Regions from separate parts of the Streptomyces sp. NPDC048671 genome, predicted to be linked through region 2. Evidence: riboswitches for the same ligand, from Rfam matches in the RefSeq annotation. Region 2 holds a riboswitch; the other holds the start of a gene.

Region 1 (7,302 bases), on a different contig from region 2:
CGGAAGTGTGTGCCCTCGAAATCGATGTAGTGCAGTTTCGCCCGGTCGATGAAGCGTCCGGTGGCGACGTCCCGGATCTCGGCGTCGTCCTCCCAGCTGTCCCAGAGCCGCCGCACGACCTCGGCGTAGTCGGCGGCCTCGTCGAACAGGCCCGTCACCAGCTCCTGCACGACGGGGCTTTCGTAGTCCTCGATGCGCAGCGGCGGGAACGTACGGCGGCCGAAGTGCGCGGCCTCGTGCCGGCGGGCCGTGACCTGAAGGCGCAGGCCCGCGCGACCGGTGCTCACGTAGTCGAGGGTGGCGATGGCCTTGGATATGTGGAACGGCTCCGTGTGGGTGGCCACCACGGTCGGCACCACACCTATGTGCCGGGTCAGCGGGGCGACCCGAGCGGCGATGAGGACGGCGTCGAGTCGTCCGCGGACCTGGTCGGTGCGCCCATCCGGCTCGGTGTGGGACGAGGACTGGAGGCCGAGCCCGTCCTCGATGGTCACGAAGTCGAGCAGTCCGCGTTCGGCCTCGGTGACCAGGTCGGTCCAGTAGGCGGCGGTGAGCAGTTCACGGGGGCGGGCGACGGGTTCGCGCCAGGCGGCCGGGTGCCAGCCCGCTCCGTCCAGAGCCACGGCGAGATGCAGAGGGGAGGGTGACGACGACACGAGAGGGGTGCCTTCCTGATCGACCGTACGAAGAAGCCGGCCCCCGGACGCGGGGAGCGGCTGCGAGGGCAACGGGTCAGGAGCAACAGAGCGCGCCGGCGACGCGCAACAGATCGATGTGCTGCCGGGAGTACAGGCGCGGGCGGCTGGGCATGGCGCTGCTCGTGGCGCGGCGGTGGGTCACGGCAGACATACGCATGTGCTCCACCTCCACCCATCCGGCGCGGCGGACCCCGGGGTCCGCGCCGCCCTGGTGCTCGCGGTCCCCGTCGGGGCGCCGCTCGGTCGTTCTCATGCACAACCGCACGGCTATGCCGTTTCTTCCGGCTGTGCGGCTACTTGTTCCTGCGGTTCCCGTACTTCCGGGTGCCCGGCTCCCCGTTCTCCGGGTCCCCGTGCTTCCGGCTGCCCGTCCGGCGTGCGCACGAGCAGGAATCGTGTGCGTCGGCGCACGGTGAAGCCGATCGATTCGTAGAGCCGGATCGCGGAGGTGTTGCTCGCGGCCGCGTGGAGGAAGGGGGTGTCCCCGCGTTCCCGTATGCCCGCCGCGACCGCGCGGACCAGCCGGGTGGCCAGGCCATGGCCGCGGTGGTCCGGGTGGGTGCAGACGGCGCTGATCTCCGTCCAGCCCGGCGGGCGCAGGCGTTCGCCGGCCAGGGCGATCAGCCGTCCGCGGTCCCGGATGCCCAGGTAGCTGCCCAGTTCGATGGTGCGGGGCAGGAAGGGGCCCGGCCGGGTGAGAGCGACCAGGTCGAGGATCTCGGGTACGTCGGCGGGTCCGAGCCGTTCCGCTTCGGGGGCTGGTTCGGCGTACAGCGCGGTGGCGACGAGCTGAACGCCGTCGCCGCCGCGCTCGATCGTCCAGCCGTCGGGCACCGACACGGCTCCGGAGACCGGGGCGGCGGTGCCGGGTCCGGCCAGTGTGGCCAGATCGGCCCAGGCCCGGGGGTCGGCGGGGTCGGCGAGGGCGCTGAACGGCGAGATGTCCGTGGGGTAGCGGGCGGCCCGGCCCACACGCTCGGCGAAGCCGGCGTGCGGACCGGTCAGCGCCGCCCAGGCGGCGTTGTCCAGGATGTGCGGTTCCGTCGGGACCGGGGGCGGGGCGTGATGGACGCTGGTGGACATGGCGGTGCGGAGTCTCCGTATCCGGGAGGTGGCCGGGACGGCGCCGGCTCATGACAGCGCGGTCCGTCGGCAGATGGGCGGGCGTGGAGGTGGACGTTGATGTTGATACGGGCGCGGGCGCGGGCGTGGATGCGGACGTGGATGCGTATGCGGGTCAGGCGTTGTCGAGCGGCAGTCCGGGCGGATCGACCAGGGAGGCGGGGACGGCCTCGTTGGAGAGGTTCCAGGCGGCGAGCCACTTGGCGTACTGCCCGTTCTTGATCAGGTGGTTGATCGCGGCGGCGATGGGCTTCGCCAGTCCGCTGCCCTTCTTCGCCGTAGCGGCGATGAGCCCCTGGAGCGTCGCACCGGCGCCGGAGAACTGGCCCGCGTTACGCGTCGGTGTGGGGGTCTTCGCGGTCTGGGTGATGTGGTACGCGATACCCGGATTGGGGCCGAAGGAGATGTCGATCTTCCCGCTGGACAGCGCCAGGGCGGTGGCGTTGTTGTCCTGGTAGTACTTGACGGTGAGCTGCTTGCCCTCCTTCGCCAGCTTCGCCTTCCACTCCAGCAGGATCCGCTCCTGGTTGGTTCCGGCGCTGACGGCGACGGTCCTGCCGGCCAGGCTGCGGTAGTCACCGTCGAAGTTCCAGGTGCTCTTCTTCAGTGCCTCGAAGGCGAGGTTGTCCTCACGGTAGGAGGCGAACTCGTACTTCTTCTTGCGCTCCTCGGTGTCGGTGACATTCGACAGGGCCACGTCGACCTTGCCGCTGTCGATGCCGACGAACATGTTCTCCCAAGTCGAGTTCTTCAGCTCCGGCTTGAGCCCGAGGACCGCGGCGACCAGCCGGCCGAGGTCGGGTTCCGCGCCGGTGAGGGTCTTCTGGTCCTCACCCACGTAGGCCAGAGGAGGGAACCCGGCCGGCAGCGCGCCCACGCCGAGCACCAACGTGCCTTTCTCCGCAACCGACTTGGGAAGCCCGGCGCTGATCGACTTCACCTCGGGCACCTTGAGCTCGGTCTCCTCGGCGGCGCCGTTGGAGAGTGCGCCGACGGTGACCGTTCCGGCCGGCGCGCTGTCGGTCCTGGTCGCGGCGTCACCCGCACCGCCGCACGCGGCGAGCCCGGCGGCGAGAGAGGCGACGGCCGCGGAGGCGGTGACGCCGCGGAGGAATCTGCTGCGGAGGCCGATGGAGGGGGTGAGGGTGCGCATGGTGGCTGTCCTTGTCGGGTGCGGTGAGGGCGTACGGGCGGGGGCGCGCCGTGGAGTGGGTGCCGGGATAAGGAGTGATGGGGTCAGAGGTGATGGGGTCAGAGGTGACGGGATCAGAGGTGACGGGATCAGAGCACCTTGCTCAGGAAGTCCCTGGTCCGCGCGTGCTGCGGGTGGTCCAGCAGCTGCTCGGGCGGGCCCTGTTCGACGATTTGGCCCGCGTCCATGAAGACGACCCGGTCGGCGACCTCACGGGCGAACCCGATCTCGTGCGTGACGACCAGGAGGGTCGTTCCGCTGCCGGCCAGGTCCTTGATCACGGCCAGCACCTCGCCGACCAGCTCGGGGTCGAGCGCGGACGTCGGCTCGTCGAAGAGGATGACCCCGGGCCGCAGGGCGAGGGCGCGGGCGATGGCCACGCGCTGTTGCTGCCCGCCGGACAGCTGCCGGGGGTAGGCGGCGGTCCGGTCCGCGAGCCCCACGCGGGCGAGGAGGCCGCGGGCCAGTTCCCGCGCCTCGGGCCTGGTGAGCTTTCCGGTCGCCACCGGAGCCGCGGCCACGTTGTCCAGCACGGTCAGGTGCGGGAAGAGATTGAAGTTCTGGAAGACGAACCCGATCCGGCCGCGCTGCGCCAGGATGGCCCGCTCGCTCAGCTCCTTGAGGCGACCGCGGTGCCTGCGTACGCCGATCAGCTCGCCGTTCAGGCTGACATGGCCGATCTCGGGCTTCTCCAGGTGGTTGATCACCCGCAGGAGCGTGGATTTGCCGGAGCCGGACGGCCCCAGGACAACCGTGACCTCGCCGGGTCGCACGGTCAGCGTCACGCCTTCCAGGACGCGTTGGGATCCGTACCACTTGTGCACGTCGTGCACCTCGACCGCGGCGGGACGTACCGCGAGCACCCCGTTGGCCGCCTCGGTCTGCTCGGTCGCCTCGGCGCTCATATCGCCGTCTCCTTCCGGACCCGGGCCCGCAGATCACCGAGGCCGGTCCGCAGCTTCTGCAACGGGGTCGGCGGCAGGGTGCGCAGCGCGCCCCGTGAGTAGTGCCGCTCGACGTAGAACTGGATGACGGACACGACGCTGGTGAGAATCAGGTACCAGGCGGTGGCCACCAGCAGCAGCGGCACGATGTCGCCGGGGTAGGTGCTGCCCATGCTCTGCACGGAGCCGAACAGGTCGAGCAGCGAGACGTAGAAGACCAGCGAGGTGCCCTTGATCAGGCCGATCAGCTGGTTGACGTAGTTCGGGGTGATGGAGCGCAGGGCCTGCGGAAAGACGATCTTCGCAAACTGGTAGCGCTTCGGGAGGCCGAGGGCCGAGGCCGCCTCGTGCTGGCCCTGGTCGACGGAGAGGATGCCGCCGCGGACCACTTCGGAGGCGTACGCCGCCTCATTGAGGCTCAGACCGATGACGGCGACGACCATGTCGGTGGCGAGGCGGGACTCGTCGAAGGTGAAGAACGCCGGGCCGAACGGCACTCCGAGGCTCAGCGTGCGGTAGAGCGCGCTGAAGTTGTAGAGGAACAGCAGGACCACGATCAGCGGCACCGATCGGAACAGCCAGGTGTAGACCCAGCTGACCGCGCGCAGCACCGGGCTCGGCGAGAGCCTGGCCAGTGCCAGCAGCACACCGCCGAGCAGCCCCAGAGCAGCGCTGTACACGGCGACTTCGAGGGTGATGAGCAGGCCTTCGAGGATCGTGGGCCGCAGGAACCAGTACGAGAACCGGTCCCACTGGTAGAAGGGATTGGTCACCAGGCCGTGGACGATCTGGGCGACCAGCACGAGCACGACGGCTGTGATGATCCAGCGGCCGGGACGCAGGAGGGGAAGGACCCGCTGCGCCGCCAGGGGCTTCGATGCGGCGGGCGGGTGGCGGCGGGGGACCGCCTCGGCGGGCGGCGCTGATCCGGAGGACACAGCGATGCCAGGAGATTCACTCACGGAGGGCTCCAGCGGATTCGGGCAGCCCGGACCGCGGACAGCGGCGTCGCCGCACCGATCGGGGACGAATCGGCGCGACGCGGCACACGGCACGGGACGGGGGCCGGGCGGGGAGAGGGCACACCGCGACAGCGGTGGACGTCAGGAACTCGCAGGACAGAGGCCCGGAAGGCTGGGGCTCAGAAGGAAGAGGCCCGAAAAGCCGTCAGGCTTGACAGAGAATGCGAGAAGCGACCGTACACAGCGCGCTGTTGACGCGCTGCAGGTCGACGGAGCGGTCAGCGCACAGCAGCAGGACGCGGCCGCGGGACCGCCAGGCAGCCATCCCCTCAGCTGCGTCCATCGCTCTCACCGTCACCATTCCGCCCCGTGGGGCCTACACGTCTGCCGAACGTCATCCGGTCCGGTCCGAACCTGGGCACCCCACCGCTGTACGAGGGCTGCCGGCCGGCACACCGTGGGTTCCCGCCGACGCTCACGACCGTTCCGCGCCGCAAGTTAGGCACGGCCCGAAAGGAATTGTCAACGCCGGTGACCACCAGGCGAGACGGCCCGTCCGGCCTTCTTGACGGCGTCACGTGGCGCACCGAAACTGACATGGACGGTCACGATTGTCAGCGCCTCCTGTGCGGGATTCCCCTGCTCAGGTGGTTATCGGCCCCGGCCCGCTGGCAGGCAACCCTTCCACCGCGACGGGGTGCCCCGGGTGACGACCGGGTCCCGCCGGTGCGGCGGGACAAGCGTGGCCTCGCGTCTCGCGAGCCCCGAAGTCGGAACCGGTGGGAATTGTCCAGGAACGGCTTGACGAGGCGCCTGCACATCGATCTGCTGCGTGTCTCCAGCGCTTACTAGCCCGGAAAACTCCGGACGCGTACCGGACCGCTCGATCCAGTCCGGACCGGTACGAGAGCGCAGTCAGTCCACATCCGGCCGCTGGTGCCCACAAGGCGGCGGTGGCTTCCTCGTTCCCGCAGGGATTCCCACCGGGATTCCCATAGGAGAGTCATGCCCGAGACAGCTTCGCGCAGTTCCAGTTCACGTAAGCCCACTTCACGCAGCTCCGGTTCGCGCAGTTCAGGCACGGGCAACTCGCTCACGTGCGGCGCGATTTCCTCCGGGCCGGTTCCGTGCGCCGCGCCCCTTCGTCTCGCGGCTGCCGTGCAGCCCTCCCGTATCCACAGCCGTATCGGCGTCGGTCTGGCCGGCGGCTTCTACCCGGCACCGCACCGCTACGAGCTTTTCCTGTCGGCGAGTTGTCCGCGCTCGCTCCGCGTCTCGATCACTCTCGGCCTGCTCGGCCTCAAGGACTCGGTCGCCACCACACTCCTGGGGCACCCCGCCGAGACACCGGCCGCGTTCGCCTCACTGCGCAGCGCTTACGAGGCCACGATGCACCACTACGACGGACCGCTGACGGCGCCCGCGCTGTGCGACCGGTGGAGCGGACGCATCGTCAGCAACCACACCCCGGACATCCTGCGCGACCTCGCGGGCCTGCTGTCCGGCCATGACGAGGCCTGCCCCTCCGCTCTGCGCCCGCCGGACCTCACCGCGGACATCGACGCCCTCCGTGACCTGCTGGACCGGGACGTCACCCCGGCCGCCGCGCCCTCGGAGCGATCGGCGGCGCTGGACCTGCTGAATCACCGCCTCGCCCTGCGGCCCCACGTACTGGGCGAGGAACTGACGGCCGCGGATGTGGACCTGTGGGTGGCGCTCGTCCGTCTCGGCCCGGCCACCCTGGGCGACCGTCCCCGGCTCCGGGAGTACGTGAGCCGCCTCCGCGACCATCCCGCCTTCCCCGACACGCCGGAGCAGGACGACGGCCGCCGGCCCGCGTAGCCGGACGTACCGGGGCCCCGGCGAGGGCCCCGGTCAACGCCGCGGTCGGCCCCTCGTTCAAGGCCCCGGTCGCGCCTCGTTCAACGCAACGTACTGGTCAGCACCTCGGGCAACGCCTCCCTCAGGCGCCGACGTAGGCCGCGAGGTGCTCGCCGGTGAGGGTGGAGCGGTCGGCGACGAGGTCGGCGGGCGTGCCCTCGAAGACGAGCCTGCCGCCGTCGTGGCCGGCGCCGGGGCCGAGGTCGACGATCCAGTCGGCGTGCGCCATGACCGCCTGGTGGTGCTCGATCACGATGACCGACTTGCCGGAGTCCACGAGCCGGTCGAGCAGGCCGAGCAGTTGCTCGACGTCAGCGAGGTGGAGGCCGGTGGTCGGTTCGTCGAGGATGTAGATGCCGCCCTTCTCGCCCATGTGCGTCGCCAGCTTGAGCCGTTGCCGCTCACCGCCGGACAGGGTGGTCAGCGGCTGGCCGATGCTGAGGTAGCCGAGCCCGACATCGGCGAGCCTGCCCAGGACGCGGTGCGCGGCCGGATTGTGGGCC
Region 2 (7,302 bases):
GCGGCGCAGGAAGTCCGCGTCGGCGCCGAGCCCGTGCACGCCGATGCGGGTGCGGCCGGTGCCGCCCAGGATCTCCGTGCAGCAGCCGATGAAGGCGTCCGCCCAGCGGCGGGTCAGGAAGGCCGCCCGGTCGGCGCCGAGGATGCCGCGCAGCACCTGCTCGGCGATGTCGTCGGGCAGCATCCGGAAGTAGTCGACGGGCGCCCACGGGGTGTGCGAGAAGTGGCCGATCCGCAGGTCGGGGCGGAGTTCGCGGAGCATTCCGGGCACCAGCACCAGGTGGTAGTCCTGCACCAGGACCGCCGCGCCCTCGCCCGCCTCCTCGGCGAGCGCCTCCGCGAAGGCCCGGTTGTAGGTCTCGAAGGAGGCCCACTGCCGGCGGAACTCCGCGTCGAAGACGGGTTCCAGGGGGGTCTGGTAGAGCAGGTGGTGGACGAACCAGAGCACCGAGTTCGCGATCCCGTTGTACGCGTCGGCGTGCACGTCCGCGTCGATGTCGAGCATCCGTACGCCCGGCTCGCCGACCCCGCGGCGCACCGCCTCGCGGTCGCCGTCACCGAGTGCGGCGCAGACCCACACCTTGTCGTCCACCGCGCTCAGCCCGGAGACGAGTCCGCCCCCGCCCCGTTTCGCGTCGAGTGAGCCGTCCTCGCGGAGCGCGTACGAGACCGGACCTCGGTTGGACGCGACGAGTACCTGGGCGGCGGCGGGCTGGGGGACGTGCTCGGAGACCATGCTGCGGAATCTAGCCCGATCCCGAACCGTCCAAACGTGCGTGCGGCGGTGCTCCGGTCACGCCGCGCGGCGCGAGACGTACTCCTCGATCTCGCGCATCGGCGGCCGCTCCTCGGTGTCCACCGGGTACGTGTGCGGGACGAAGCCGTGCTCGCCGCGCTCGAACTGGGTCAGCGAGGGGCGGACCAGATGCCCTCGGGAGAGCCGCAGCTGAGCGGTCCGGTAGATGGCCGCCGCCATCCGGCCGAGCGCCTGGCCGTCCTGGTGGCGGTGTTTCCTGACGCCGACGTCGACCTGCCCGAGCGCGTCCAGGCCGACCGTGTGCAGGGCGTCGACGAGCAGCCCCAGCTCCACTCCGTAACCGACCGGGAACGGCAGCTGTTCGAGCAGGGAGCGGCGCACGGCGTACTCGCCGCCCAGCGGCTGGACGAAGCCGGCCAGTCGCGGCCAGTGCAGATTGAGCAGCGGCCGTGCCACCAGTTCGGTGACCCGCCCGCCCTGGCCTGCGGTGTCCCCGAGGGGGCGGTCGTACATCGCCTTGACGAACTGCACCGAGGGGTCGGTCAGCAGCGGGCCGACGATGCCGGAGACGAAGTCGGCCGAGAAGTCCTTCAGGTCCGCGTCGATGAAGCAGACGATGTCACCACTGGTCACCAGGAGTGACCGCCAGAGCACCTCGCCCTTGCCGGGGACGGCCGGGACGCGGGGCAGGATCGCGTCCCGGTGGATCACCCGGGCGCCCGCCCGGCGGGCGACCTCGGCGGTGGCGTCCGTGGAGCCGGAGTCGATCACCACGAGTTCGTCGACCAGCCGGACCTTCTCCATGAGCTCGCGCCGGATCACCCGGACGATGTCCCCGACCGTCGCCGCCTCGTTGAGCGCAGGCAGGACGACACTCACGCTCCCGCGGCGCGGGTCGCCGTCCCTGGCGGCCAGGAGCTGCTCCAGCGGGCGGTCGGCGGAGGACCAGGAACGCCTGGTCAGCCAGCCTTCGACCTCTTCCAGCACGGTCGATACTCCCTGTATGTGATCCATCTCGCGGTTCGGACGACTATCTCAACAGTCCGGTGCTTCGGTTACAGTCTTGAACAACGCAGATGGCCGTGGCATGCCGGGGTCCATCCGCTGATAAACGCCTGGATCCATGGTCCAGTGCCACAGCGCTCATCCAGAGGGACAGAGGGAACGGCCCGTTGAAGTCCCGGCAACCATCCAGCCGACCGCGAGGTCAGGTGGGGAAGGTGCCAATTCCGTCTTGTGGCGAAATGCGTCACGAGGAAGATGAGGAGAAAGGGCCTCGCCATCATGGCTGTTCAGACTGTTGCAGCAAACACCGAATCCTCCGTTGATCTTGGTCCCGCCGCGGCGCTTTCCTGCCGCGAGTGCGGAGAGCGATTCGAGCTCGGCCCCCTTTTCGCCTGTGCGACCTGTTTCGGGCCGCTCGAAGTGGCGTACGACCTGCCGAGCGGCTCCCCGGACGAGCTGAAGAAGCGCATCGAGGCCGGCCCCGACAACATCTGGCGTTACGCGCCGCTGCTGCCGGTCCCCGCCGATGTCGCGGACAAGCCCAACCTCAACCCCGGCTTCACCAAGCTGGTCAAGGCCGACAACCTCGCCCGTGAGCTGGGCGTCACCGGCGGCTTGTACGTCAAGGACGACTCCGGCAACCCGACGCACTCCTTCAAGGACCGTGTCGTCGCGATCGCCGTCGAGGCCGCCCGCGCCTTCGGTTTCACCACGCTCTCCTGCTCCTCCACCGGCAACCTCGCCGGTGCGGTGGGCGCCGCCGCAGCCCGCGCCGGCCTGCGGTCCTGCGTGTTCATCCCGCACGACCTGGAGCAGGGCAAGGTCGTCATGGCCGCGGTGTACGGCGGTGAGCTGGTCGGTATCGAGGGCAACTACGACGACGTCAACCGCTTCTGCTCGGAGCTCATCGGCGACCCGCTCGGCGAGGGCTGGGGCTTCGTCAACGTCAACCTCCGGCCGTACTACGGCGAGGGCTCCAAGACGCTCGCGTACGAGATCTGCGAGCAGCTCGGCTGGCGGCTGCCCGACCAGATCGTCATCCCGATCGCGTCCGGCTCGCAGCTCACGAAGATCGACAAGGGCCTCCAGGAGCTGATCAGGCTCGGTCTGGTCGAGGACAAGCCGTACCGGATCTTCGGTGCCCAGGCCGAGGGCTGTTCCCCGGTCTCCACCGCCTTCAAGGCCGGTCACGACGTCGTGCGGCCGCAGAAGCCGAACACGATCGCCAAGTCCCTGGCGATCGGCAACCCGGCCGACGGCCCGTACGTCCTGGACATCGCCCGCCGTACCGGCGGCGCCGTCGAGGACGTCAACGACGAGCAGGTCGTCGACGCGATCAAGCTGCTGGCGCGCACCGAGGGCATCTTCGCCGAGACCGCGGGCGGGGTGACGGTCGGTGTGACGAAGAAGCTGATCGAGGCCGGTCTGCTCGACCCGTCGCTCACCACCGTCGTCCTGAACACCGGTGACGGCCTCAAGACGCTGGACGCGGTGGCCGCCACCTCGCAGGCGACGGCGACGATCCGCCCCAGCCTGGACGCCTTCCGCGCCGCCGGCCTCGGCACCGGCGGAGAGGCCGCCGGCGCCAGCTGACGGGCCACCGGCACCAGCTGACAGGCCCGCCGGCACCAGCTGACAGGCCGTCGGCAGCAGTTGAGAGGCTGCCGGCAGCCTCCGACCATCCGTGACTCCAGGAAGGGCACCCACCATGAGCGTCAAGGTCCGTATCCCCACCATCCTCCGCACCTACACGGGCGGCCAGGCCGAGGTCCCGGCCGAGGGCGCGACCCTCTCCCAGGTCATCGAGTCCCTGGAGAAGAACCACCCGGGCATCGCCGCCCGCGTGCTGGACGACCAGGGCAAGCTCCGCCGCTTCGTGAACGTGTACGTCAACGACGACGACGTGCGCTTCGAGGGCGGCCTGGAAGCGGTCACCCCGGACGGCGCGGGCGTCTCGATCATCCCGGCCGTCGCCGGCGGCTGCTGACCCCCGGGACCCGAGTGGTCCCGCTCCACCGCGTCACCGGAATCGCCCCCTCTGCGACAGAAGCGGAGGGGGCGATTCTGTATGGTTGAGCGCGGTAGAGTGTGGGAAGCCCCCTCTGCTGCCCGTGCCCCCCCCGCATATGTGAATGCGCCCGGCCACGACAAGATGCAGCCAAAGTAACTGAACTTCTTGCGCCATAAGTCGCCTTTGCCTGGCCCGACTTGCCCTGGAATCTCATGAGTTACTCATATTCGGGCGATCGGCGCTGCCCAGAATTCTCGTCCGATTGACCTGTTGCAGAGGGCAGTTGGGCAGATACATTCGGCCGCGGTCGACGCGTTCCGGCGCACGCACCCTCTCCTGACGGAGGGTGAGTTCTGACCCGGGCCCGCGAAGTGCGGTCCTGTGCAAGGGCCAGTAATAGGGGAGTTAGGCATGGCTCAGGGCACCGTCAAGTGGTTCAACGCGGAGAAGGGGTACGGCTTCATCGCGGTCGACGGTGGTGCGGATGTTTTCGTCCACTACAGCGCGATCCAGATGGACGGATACCGCACCCTCGAAGAGGGTCAGCGAGTTGAATTCGAAATCTCGCAGGGCCAGAAGGGGCCGCAGGCGGACATGGTCAAGCTCGCTGTCGGCTGAGCTCGGCACGGTCGGCCAACGACACTACTCACGCACGGAGGGCCCGTACCCCCTGGGGTACGGGCCCTCCGTGCGTCCGGAACCCCTCCGCAAGCGTCGGCCGGTTGTCCACACTCCGGAGGGGGACGCTTGCACTCTCGGGGGTCGAGTGCTAATCATTGGGCTTAGCACTCTCCGGGTGAGAGTGACAGAAACTTGGACCGGGCCGGTGAGGCCCGCAGGTCTGTCGGGGCAAGGAACCGGCAGGCGGCAGGCCGTCCGTCGCGGGCGCCACTCGGTCCGGAGAATCCACCCCTGTCCGGGAGGACCACTTCATATGGCCAAGATCATCGCGTTCGACGAGGAGGCCCGGCGCGGTCTTGAGCGCGGCATGAACCAGCTCGCCGACGCCGTCAAGGTCACCCTCGGCCCCAAGGGCCGCAACGTCGTCCTTGAGAAGAAGTGGGGCGCCCCCACGATCACCAACGATGGTGTTTCCATCGCCAAGGAGATCGAGCTGGAGGACCCGTACGAGAAGATCGGTGCGGAGCTGGTCAAGGAGGTCGCCAAGAAGACGGACGACGTCGCCGGCGACGGTACGACCACCGCCACCGTTCTCGCTCAGGCGCTCGTCCGCGAGGGCCTTCGCAACGTGGCCGCGGGTGCGAACCCGATGGCTCTCAAGCGGGGCATCGAGAAGGCCGTCGAGGCCGTCTCCGCCGCCCTCCTGGAGCAGGCCAAGGACGTGGAGACCAAGGAGCAGATCGCTTCGACCGCCTCCATCTCCGCCGCTGACACCCAGATCGGCGAGCTCATCGCCGAGGCCATGGACAAGGTCGGCAAGGAAGGCGTCATCACCGTCGAGGAGTCCCAGACCTTCGGGCTGGAGCTTGAGCTCACCGAGGGTATGCGCTTCGACAAGGGCTACATCTCGGCGTACTTCGCCACGGACATGGAGCGCATGGAGTCGTCCCTGGACGACCCGTACATCCTGATCGTGAACTCGAAGATCAGCAACGTGAAGGACCTCCTTCCGCTGCTGGAGAAGGTCATGCAGTCCGGCAAGCCGCTGCTGATCATCGCCGAGGACGTCGAGGGCGAGGCCCTGTCGACCCTGGTCGTCAACAAGATCCGTGGCACCTTCAAGTCCGTCGCCGTCAAGGCTCCGGGCTTCGGTGACCGCCGCAAGGCCATGCTCGGCGACATCGCCATCCTCACCGGTGGCACCGTCATCTCCGAGGAGGTCGGCCTCAAGCTGGAGAACGCCGGTCTCGACCTGCTCGGCCGTGCCCGCAAGGTCGTCATCACCAAGGACGAGACGACGATCGTCGACGGCTCCGGTGACAGCGACCAGGTTCAGGGTCGCGTCAACCAGATCCGTGCCGAGATCGAGAACTCCGACTCGGACTACGACCGCGAGAAGCTCCAGGAGCGCCTCGCGAAGCTGGCCGGCGGCGTGGCCGTCATCAAGGCCGGTGCCGCGACCGAGGTCGAGCTCAAGGAGCGCAAGCACCGCATCGAGGACGCGGTGCGCAACGCCAAGGCCGCCGTCGAGGAGGGCATCGTCGCCGGTGGTGGCGTGGCTCTGCTCCAGGCCTCGGCCGTCTTCGAGAAGCTGGAGCTCTCGGGTGACGAGGCGACCGGCGCCAACGCCGTCAAGCTGGCGCTGGAGGCCCCGCTCAAGCAGATCGCCGTCAACGGTGGTCTCGAGGGTGGAGTCGTCGTCGAGAAGGTGCGCAACCTGCCGATCGGTCACGGCCTCAACGCCGCGACCGGCGAGTACGTCGACATGATCGCCGAGGGCATTATCGACCCGGCGAAGGTCACGCGCTCCGCTCTGCAGAACGCCGCGTCCATCGCCGCGCTCTTCCTCACCACCGAGGCCGTCATCGCCGACAAGCCGGAGAAGGCCTCCGCGGCCGCTCCGGGCGGCATGCCGGGCGGTGACATGGACTTCTGATCCTGACGGATCGGTAGCTCCTGCACAGCTGTACGAACGTCGGCCCCCGGGGATCACTCCCCGGGGGCCGACGTCGTTCCTACGCGTCCGTACTCTTACTTGTCCGTACGCGCCCCGGCTACGGCGTGAACACCATCTCCGGGAAGCGGTCCGAGGGGCCGTCCAGCAGCTGGTCGTCGTGCCCGCGCAGCCACCGCCCGAAGAACGACGCCACATACGCGCGGCTCGCGGCCGTGGCCCGCTCCGGCCGCACCGTCCCGACCGCTGCCGCCAGACCGCCGTCCGGCTCCGCGCCCTGCCGGGCCAGTCGCGGCAGCAGCGCCTGCGCGTCGGTGTACGAGGCGTGGCGCGAACCGGTCAGGGTGACGTTCGCCTTCCAGCCGCGGGTGTTCTTCCAGAACGCGGCCCAGGACGGCTGTTGCCGGTAGTCGCCCGAGCTCTCGCCGACCGTCCCCATCAGCAACAGCGGCCGGTCCAGCCCCTCCAGCGCCACCGTGCTCAGCCGGCTGCCGTCCGGCAGCTCGCCGCCCACGTAGTCCATCTGTCCGTCCATGTTGATGCCCGCCCGGATCCGCCGGTCGTCGTGCATCGTCTGCGCCGCGGTGAAGCCGCCCCCGGAGTGGCCGAACATCCCGGTCCTGCGCAGATCGAGTACGTCCCCGAAGCGCGTCCGGTTCAGTTCCGGCAGCCGGTCGAGCACGAACCGGGTGTCGGCGACCCGTACCGCCATGATCTTCCGCAGCAGGGCGCTGATCACGTCCGGATCGGTGGACGGCGCCCCGTCGTAGAGCCGCATGGTGGCGAGGCGCCCGCCGGGGAACTCCACCTCGGTCGCCTCGTGGGTGTGGTCGATCGTGACGACGGCGTACCCGTGGCTCGCCAGGTCGTCCACCAGGGCGGTGTTCCAGGTGCGCGGGTCCCCGAGCCCGCTGGAGTACAGCACGACGGGCAGCCGGCCGGCCCGTGCGGCGAC

Evidence for each region. Region 2 has a riboswitch for S-adenosylmethionine ahead of thrC (threonine synthase). Riboswitches for the same ligand answer to the same signal wherever they lie in the genome.
Region 1: another riboswitch for S-adenosylmethionine. It lies ahead of ACZ6S6_RS10235 (amino acid ABC transporter permease); the one in region 2 lies ahead of thrC (threonine synthase).

What each region holds. Positions count from the first base shown of each region.
Region 1 is NZ_JBVJHB010000004.1:284,208-291,509, forward strand. Features, by position in the region: gene ACZ6S6_RS10210 (LLM class flavin-dependent oxidoreductase) at 1-656, opposite strand, end outside; gene ACZ6S6_RS10215 (putative leader peptide) at 733-951, opposite strand; gene ACZ6S6_RS10220 (GNAT family N-acetyltransferase) at 966-1,781, opposite strand; gene ACZ6S6_RS10225 (ABC transporter substrate-binding protein) at 1,936-2,973, opposite strand; gene ACZ6S6_RS10230 (amino acid ABC transporter ATP-binding protein) at 3,102-3,917, opposite strand; gene ACZ6S6_RS10235 (amino acid ABC transporter permease) at 3,914-4,918, opposite strand; SAM riboswitch class IV at 5,294-5,401, opposite strand; SAM riboswitch class IV at 5,522-5,667, shown strand; gene ACZ6S6_RS10240 (glutathione S-transferase C-terminal domain-containing protein) at 6,077-6,760, shown strand; gene ACZ6S6_RS10245 (ATP-binding cassette domain-containing protein) at 6,882-7,302, opposite strand, start outside.
Region 2 is NZ_JBVJHB010000010.1:187,771-195,072, forward strand. Features, by position in the region: gene ACZ6S6_RS21775 (alpha,alpha-trehalose-phosphate synthase (UDP-forming)) at 1-735, opposite strand, end outside; gene ACZ6S6_RS21780 (glucosyl-3-phosphoglycerate synthase) at 793-1,743, opposite strand; SAM riboswitch class I at 1,897-2,023, shown strand; gene thrC (threonine synthase) at 2,041-3,354, shown strand; gene ACZ6S6_RS21790 (MoaD/ThiS family protein) at 3,470-3,748, shown strand; gene ACZ6S6_RS21795 (cold-shock protein) at 4,184-4,390, shown strand; gene groL (chaperonin GroEL) at 4,707-6,329, shown strand; gene ACZ6S6_RS21805 (alpha/beta hydrolase family protein) at 6,448-7,302, opposite strand, start outside.